DNA from 2 places in the Mesorhizobium sp. M7A.F.Ca.CA.001.04.2.1 genome. Region 2 is predicted to be linked to the other one. Evidence: riboswitches for the same ligand, from Rfam matches in the RefSeq annotation. Region 2 holds a riboswitch; the other holds the start of a gene.
What was found. A riboswitch is a leader RNA that binds a small molecule or an ion and turns the genes downstream of it on or off. The one in region 2 is predicted to bind cobalamin.

Region 1 (3,385 bases), on a different contig from region 2:
TTTCGTGACCGGAGGCGGGCAGCCAACTGTTCCAGATCGTGTTGATCGTCCGGCGGATGGATGAGATGTGCTCGCGGTGCGAGAACACCGCATATTTCTGCGCCGGCACCCGCACCCGATAGAAGTCCTTCGGCAGATCCGCAAAGCCGGACACTTCGACGCCGACGACATAGTCGAAATTGCCCGCGTCGTCGCCGTTAAGGCAGACGCCGTAGAAAACGCCTGAGATCTCGCCGGGGATGTTGCCGATATAGGGTGCAAAACGCTGCCACTGCATCGGAATCCCGGCGCTGGTTTCACAGCTGTAGCGTTCGCCGAGGCCGGCGATCAGGAACGGCCGGCTGGTCTCGAAGCGCGGTGGTTCGAGATTGGTGAGGAAGGACTGGTCCATCAGGATCGGCTCCACGAGGTCGAGGTTGTTGGTCGAGCCTTGCGCGCGCACCAGTTCCGGCGTGGTGCCGAACTGATCGCGGAAGGCACGGGTGAACGCCTCATGCGAGTTGTAGCCGGCGTCGAGCGCGACGGCGAGGATGTCGGGCGCTCCGCCGGCCAGCTTGCGCGCCGCCTCGGTCAGCCGGCGTGAGCGCATGTAACCCATCACCGAGCGGCCGGTTGCGGCGCCGAAGGCGCGCGTCACATGAAAACGCGACACACCGCTGCTTTGCGCGACATCGTCAAGCGAGATCGCCTCCGGCAGATGGCTCTCGACGAACCACAGCGCTTTCTCGGTCGGGTTCATGGGGCTCCTTTTCGCATTGGCCGGATCATCTTGGCGTTTCCTGGCGCGGCCAGTTTGATCGAAATTGCGCATTCCGTGCAATCTGCGCCGATCCCATGGGCTTTCGCTTGACAGCGGGCCGCGTCATCTCCTAAGAATGTTATGTTATTACATAAAGTGAGCGTGCAATGCCTGTTTCCGTTAGCTGGCCCACCACTTCGTCCGAGAAATCCATTGCGAAGCGTTTGGTGGAAATCTACGCTGAAGTGGTGATGGTCCCCGAGCCGAAAGGCGAGGGGTGAAAAGGGAACACGGTGAGGCCTGTTCAGGTCGAGGCCGTGGCTGCCCCCGCAACTGTAAGCGGCGAGCAAAATCCGTGAATGCCACTGGCCGGCAAGGCTGGGAAGGCAGGATGGCGCAACGACCCGCGAGCCAGGAGACCTGCCATCACTGAGTTGACCGGACGGGGTGTGCCGGGAGGAAACGCGAATCCCGGCCTTGTCGGCCGGTTCGCCAGCTTCCTTCCGTCGCCAGTTTTGGAAAGTGACGGAAAGTTGGACGGCTCCATCGATCATCGCATCACCATGCGCACGCTTTGCCGTCCCCGCAATCCGGCGGGCTGCAGCCGATGAGCGCAGCGCTTCTCGAAGCCCATGACCTCTGTGCCATGGCGAATGGGCGGAATCTGGTCCAGGCGGTCAGCTTCTCGGTGGCCGCTGGCGATCGCCTTGCCATCATCGGTCCCAACGGCGCCGGCAAGACGACGCTGCTGCGCATGCTGTCGGGCATGCTGCGGCCAAGTTCCGGCGAGGTGAAGCTTGGCGGACGCGGGCTGGACAGGATTTCGGCCGCCGAGCGGGCGCTGCATATCGCCGTTGTCGGCCAGACCGACCAGCCCGATCCGCGGCTGGCGGTGATCGATTATGTCGAGCTTGGCCGGGTCCCGCACGCCGGGCTGCGGCGCAGGAGCGAGGAACGCGACATTGTCGTCAATGCGCTGCGCCGGACCGGCCTGCTGCCGCTGCTTGGCCGCACCGTCGGCTCGCTGTCGGGCGGCGAGCGCCAGCGCGCCCAACTGGCGCGCGCCATCGCCCAGCAGCCCAAAATCCTGTTCCTCGACGAACCGACCAACCATCTGGACCCGCGCGCCCGCGGCGAACTGCTCGACCTCGTGGCAGGCTTCGAGATGACGGTGATCGCGGTGCTGCACGATCTGGCGCTGGTAGCACCCTTCGCCACCAGGGTTGCGGTGATGAACCATGCCCGTCTGCAAGCGCTCGCCGCACCGCGCGAAGCGCTGGCCCAACAGCTGATCCGCGAGATTTTCGGCATCGATGTGCTGCGCCTGCGCCATCCGACCGAGGATCGAGAGTTGACGGTGTTCGAGGTTCCGAACCGTGCCGCGCCGCCGTCGTGATTGAAGCCGTTCCATAGTCGACCCGATCCCACCCACAAGGAGCATACCCGTGAAACGCCTCGCTTTTTCGCTTGCCGTCTCGCTGCTGACCTCGACCGCCTTCGCCTTCCCGGTAACCGTCGACAGCTGCGGCAAGCCGCTGACCTTCGACGCGCCGCCGAAGCGCGCTGTCATCCATGATCTGAACATGGCTGAGATGGCTTTCGCGCTGAAATTGCAGCCGTCAATCGTCGGCCTGACCGGCATCACCGGATGGTACAAGGTCGGTCCCGAATTCAAGGCAGAGCAGGGTTCGATCCCGGAGCTGGCGCCGAAATATCCGACGCTCGAAAACCTCGTGGCCGTGGAGCCGGATTTCTTCTTCGCCGGCTGGTACTACGGCATGAAGCCGGGTGGCGAGGTGACGCCCGACACGCTTGCCCCGCACGGCATCAAGACGCTGGTTCTGGCGGAAAGCTGCGTCCATCTCGACAAGAGGCGCCCCGCCGCCTCGATGGACCTGCTCTACGGCGACGTCGAAAAGCTGGGCAAGATCTTCGGCAAGGAGACAGAGGCGGAAAAGCTTGTCTCTGGCTGGAAGGCGCAGCTCGCCGACATCACCGCCAAGGTCGGCAGCGCCAAGGGCACGCGGGTGTTCCTCTACGATTCCGGCGAGGACAAGCCGTTCACCGCAGGCAAGTTCGCCATCCCCAGCGCCATGATCACTGCCGCCGGCGGCGACAACATCATGGCTGACATGGACACCAGCTGGGGCAACACGGATTGGGAAACGGTGGCGTCGCGCAATCCGCAATTCCTCATCCTGCTCGATTACCAGGACGGTGGCGGCTACAGGAAGCTGCTCGACTTCCTGAAGGCGCGTCCGGCCATGAAGGAGACCGACGCGGTCAAGAACGAGCGCTTCGTCGCCCTCCGCTACGCCGAGCTGACGCCTGGACCCGCCAACATCGAAGCGATCGACAAGATCGCCAAGGCCATGCACCCGGAAGCATTTTGAGCTTGCGCCATCCGGCATTTGCGTTGGCCATGCTGGCGGGAGCGGCGGCGATCGCCGCTCTCGCTCTGCTGTCGATCGCCTATGGCTCGACGCTGATCCCGCTGGCCGACGTTGTAGCAGCGCTTGGCCGCGCAATCGGCTTAGGCGGGCACGACGTGTCCGGGCCGGTCGGCAAGATCGTCGTCGATCTGCGGCTGCCGCGCACGATCCTGGCCATCTGCGTCGGCGCGGGCCTCGGCGTCGTCGGCGCGCT
Region 2 (3,385 bases):
CGAAGGCCTGCTCAAGAAGCCGGATCCGCAGTCGAATTGAAGTTCCCACCGGAGCTTTCGTGCCGGCAGCTGTTCCCGATAGGAATTTTTTCTTGACACCTGCCCTCAGCTAAGGTACATATTCGTCCATGGTGCTGATTTGCGCCGGTGACCCGCCGCACAGGCGGGTTTTTCGTTTGATGCTCCGTCAGACAATGCGCCGGCGAAAGGCTGCGAAAGAAAACCGTTGCCCAGAATTCGTCGCCCTGTGGTGCCAGGGCCGGCAATTGACAATCGTCGGGTTGAGTTCATCCTCTTCCACCATCTCTGAGGCGGAGATTCGGGGCACATGTGGGATTTCGAGATCGGCCGGTCGGTGTCCATCATGATGCGGACCTGGCCGTTCATCGTCTTTCGTATGATCGTCTATTTCGGCATCACGCTGGCCTACATCATGGCGACCGGCACCGGTGCCTCGGTCGGCTATGGCGTCGGCCATATCTCCACCGATCCCGACGGGCCCATGTCCTTTGCCCTGTGGGGCGGCGTGGTCGGGTTTGGCATCGTCTCTATCGCGGTCTACTGGATCCGCGAATACATCCTCTATATCGTCAAGGCCGGCCACATCGCCGTCATGGTTCATCTGATCGACGGCCGCGACATTCCCGGCGGTCAGGACCAGATCGCCTACGCCAGGGATGTCGTCACCCAGCGTTTTGCCGAGGCCAATATCCTTTTCGTCGTCGACCAACTCGTCAAGGGTGCCATCCGCGCCATCACCGGCCTGCTCGGCGGTATCGCCGCCTTCCTGCCGATACCGGGCCTGAGCGGCCTGGTCTCCTTCATCAACACGGTGATCCGCCTGTCGCTGACCTATGTCGACGAGATCATCCTCGGCTACAACATCCGCATCAATTCAGCCTCACCCTTCGAGACGGCGCGCCAAGGCGTCGTGCTCTATGCCCAGAACGGCAAGGTCATGGTCAAGAACGCCGTCTGGCTGGCGGTCATCATGTGGGGCGTGTCGTTCGTCATCTTTCTGATGATGCTGGCGCCTGCCGGCGCCATTCTGTTCCTGATGCCCGGCCAACTCGCCGGCTGGGCCTTCGTGCTCGCCATCGTCTTCGCCTGGGCATTCAAGGCGGCCTTCATCGAGCCTTTCGCCATCGCTTGCCTGATGCAGGTCTATTTCAAGACCATCGCGGGCCAGGTGCCGGATCCGGCCTGGGACGCCCGGTTGGCCGATGCGTCGTCGAAGTTCAGGGAACTCAAGGACAAGGCGCTCGCCTCCTTCGGCGGTTCGCGCTGGGGTACGGCCGGCGCCACACCCTGATCGGCCGGGCAGGTGGTGTCTGGTGAGGCAGAAACGGTGTTGAGGCGCGCCACGGTGGACTTGAGCTGTGCCTCGCCTTGCCCGGAAAACGTCTCGCTCATGATCAGTTCCGGCAGCGGCAGCCGCCGTCCCCAACCATGCGTTTCAAGGTCCGGTTTGGAAGCGAACTCGGAAACACGGCCGACGCAGAGATAGGCGATTGGCGTTACGTGATCCGGAATGGCCAACAACCGCTTCAGCGCCTCAGCCTCGATGATGCTCACCCAGCCGACGCCAACGCCCTCGGCACGCGCGGCCAGCCAGAAATTCTGCACCGCGCAGACGGTGCTGTAGAGATCCATCTCCGGATTGTGCCAGCGTCCCAGCGGCGAACCCTTCGAGCGCTGCCGGTCGCAAGTGATGCAGATGTTGAGCGCGCTTTCGCAGATGCCTTCCAGCTTGAGCTTGCGGTACAGCGCCTGTTTTTCCGCCTCGATCGCCGGCAGTTCCTGCTCGCGCGCGGCCAGGAACAGGTCGCGCACCCTTTCGCGTCGCTCGATGTCACGAATGACAATGAAATTCCATGGCTGCATGAAGCCGACCGATGGCGCATGATGGGCGGCAAGCAGCAGCCGCGCCAGCACGTCGTCATCGATCGCGGTGGGCAGGAAATGGCTGCGCACGTCGCGCCGCGTGAACATGGCGCGATAGACCGCATCGCGCGCATTCTGGTCGAATCCATCGTCAATGGCAGCGGTCATATGTTCCGGCATCGCTTGTCCCCTTGCGATTGCAGATTCAAAACGGTCAGAGCATACTTTGTGCGTCCAAATGGACGCACGTCGCTCTGATGCCATCCGCCTGACCATGCGGATGACGATGCCTGCCAGGCCGGTCTTCTGGCTTGGGATCAACCCGCGTCCGGTGCCTTCCCGTCATCGACAGTGGCATTTACCGGCGCGGTCCCCCTCACAGCGTTGGGCACGCCACGGAATTCAACCGTGTTCCCGATTCTCCCGCTTGCGGCGGGCACCAGGCAGTACCCAGGGACCTTACGCCGAAGCGCCGGCGAGGCCAATGCCTGCGGCGACACGAATGGACGCAGGCGCGATTTTCCCCAGTCATCGGCCGCCCGTGCATGGCCTTTGTCGATCCGGGTCACTAGATTAGGACGATGACCACCCGTCTCTACACGCATCCGATCTTCCTCGAGCATCTCACGCCGCCCGGACATCCCGAGCGGCCCGACCGCTTGCGCGCCATCGAGCGCGTGCTCGATGAGGAAGCCTTTGCCGCGCTCGATCGTATCCAGGCGCCGGAAGGCGACGAGGCCACCATCCTCTACGCGCATCCCGCCGATTTCGTCGCCCGCGTGCGCGCCGCCATTCCCGACGAGGGGATTGCCCGCATCGATGCCGACACCACTGCCAGTCCGAAGAGCTGGCAAGCGGCGATCACCGCGATCGGCGCCGCCAACGCCGCCGTCGATGATGTCTTTTCGGGCCGCGCCGACAACGTCTTTGTCGCCGCCCGGCCGCCCGGCCATCATGCCGAAAAGACCACGGCCATGGGCTTCTGCCTGTTCAACACGGCGGCGATCGCGGCGCGTTATGCGCAGAAGAAACACGGTGTCGAGCGCGTTGCCATCGTCGACTGGGACGTGCATCACGGCAATGGCACGCAGGATATTTTCTGGGACGATCCCTCGGTGCTCTATTGCTCGACACACCAGATGCCGCTTTATCCCGGCACCGGAGCGAAGACCGAAACGGGCGCCGGCAATATCGTCAACGCACCGCTGGCGCCGCAGACCGGCAGCGAAGTGTTTCGCGATGCCTTCCTGTCGCGCGTCCTGCCCGCGCTCGACAATTTCGCGCCCGACCTGATCATCATTTCGGCCGGGTTCGACGCGCACCACCGCGATCCGCTGGCCGAGATCAATCTGACCGAGGATGATTTCGACTGGGCGACCGGCCAGTTGATGCAGCGCGCGGCACGCCACAGCGGCAACCGGCTCGTCAGCCTGCTCGAGGGCGGCTACGATCTGCAGGGATTGGCATTTTCGGTCGCCGCCCATGTCGGGCGACTGATGAA

Region 1: another riboswitch for cobalamin. It lies ahead of EN955_RS21275 (ABC transporter ATP-binding protein); the one in region 2 lies ahead of bluB (5,6-dimethylbenzimidazole synthase).

What each region holds. Positions count from the first base shown of each region.
Region 1 covers NZ_RZQT01000069.1:23,493-26,877, reverse strand. The annotation lists gene EN955_RS21280 (AraC family transcriptional regulator) at 1-739, opposite strand, end outside; cobalamin riboswitch at 975-1,182, shown strand; gene EN955_RS21275 (ABC transporter ATP-binding protein) at 1,347-2,135, shown strand; gene EN955_RS21270 (ABC transporter substrate-binding protein) at 2,185-3,132, shown strand; gene EN955_RS21265 (iron ABC transporter permease) at 3,162-3,385, shown strand, end outside.
Region 2 covers NZ_RZQT01000064.1:14,979-18,363, reverse strand. The annotation lists gene EN955_RS20315 (TetR/AcrR family transcriptional regulator) at 1-40, shown strand, start outside; gene EN955_RS20310 (hypothetical protein) at 329-1,312, shown strand; partial or broken gene bluB (5,6-dimethylbenzimidazole synthase) at 1,435-2,052, opposite strand; cobalamin riboswitch at 2,163-2,343, opposite strand; gene EN955_RS20300 (histone deacetylase family protein) at 2,466-3,385, shown strand, end outside.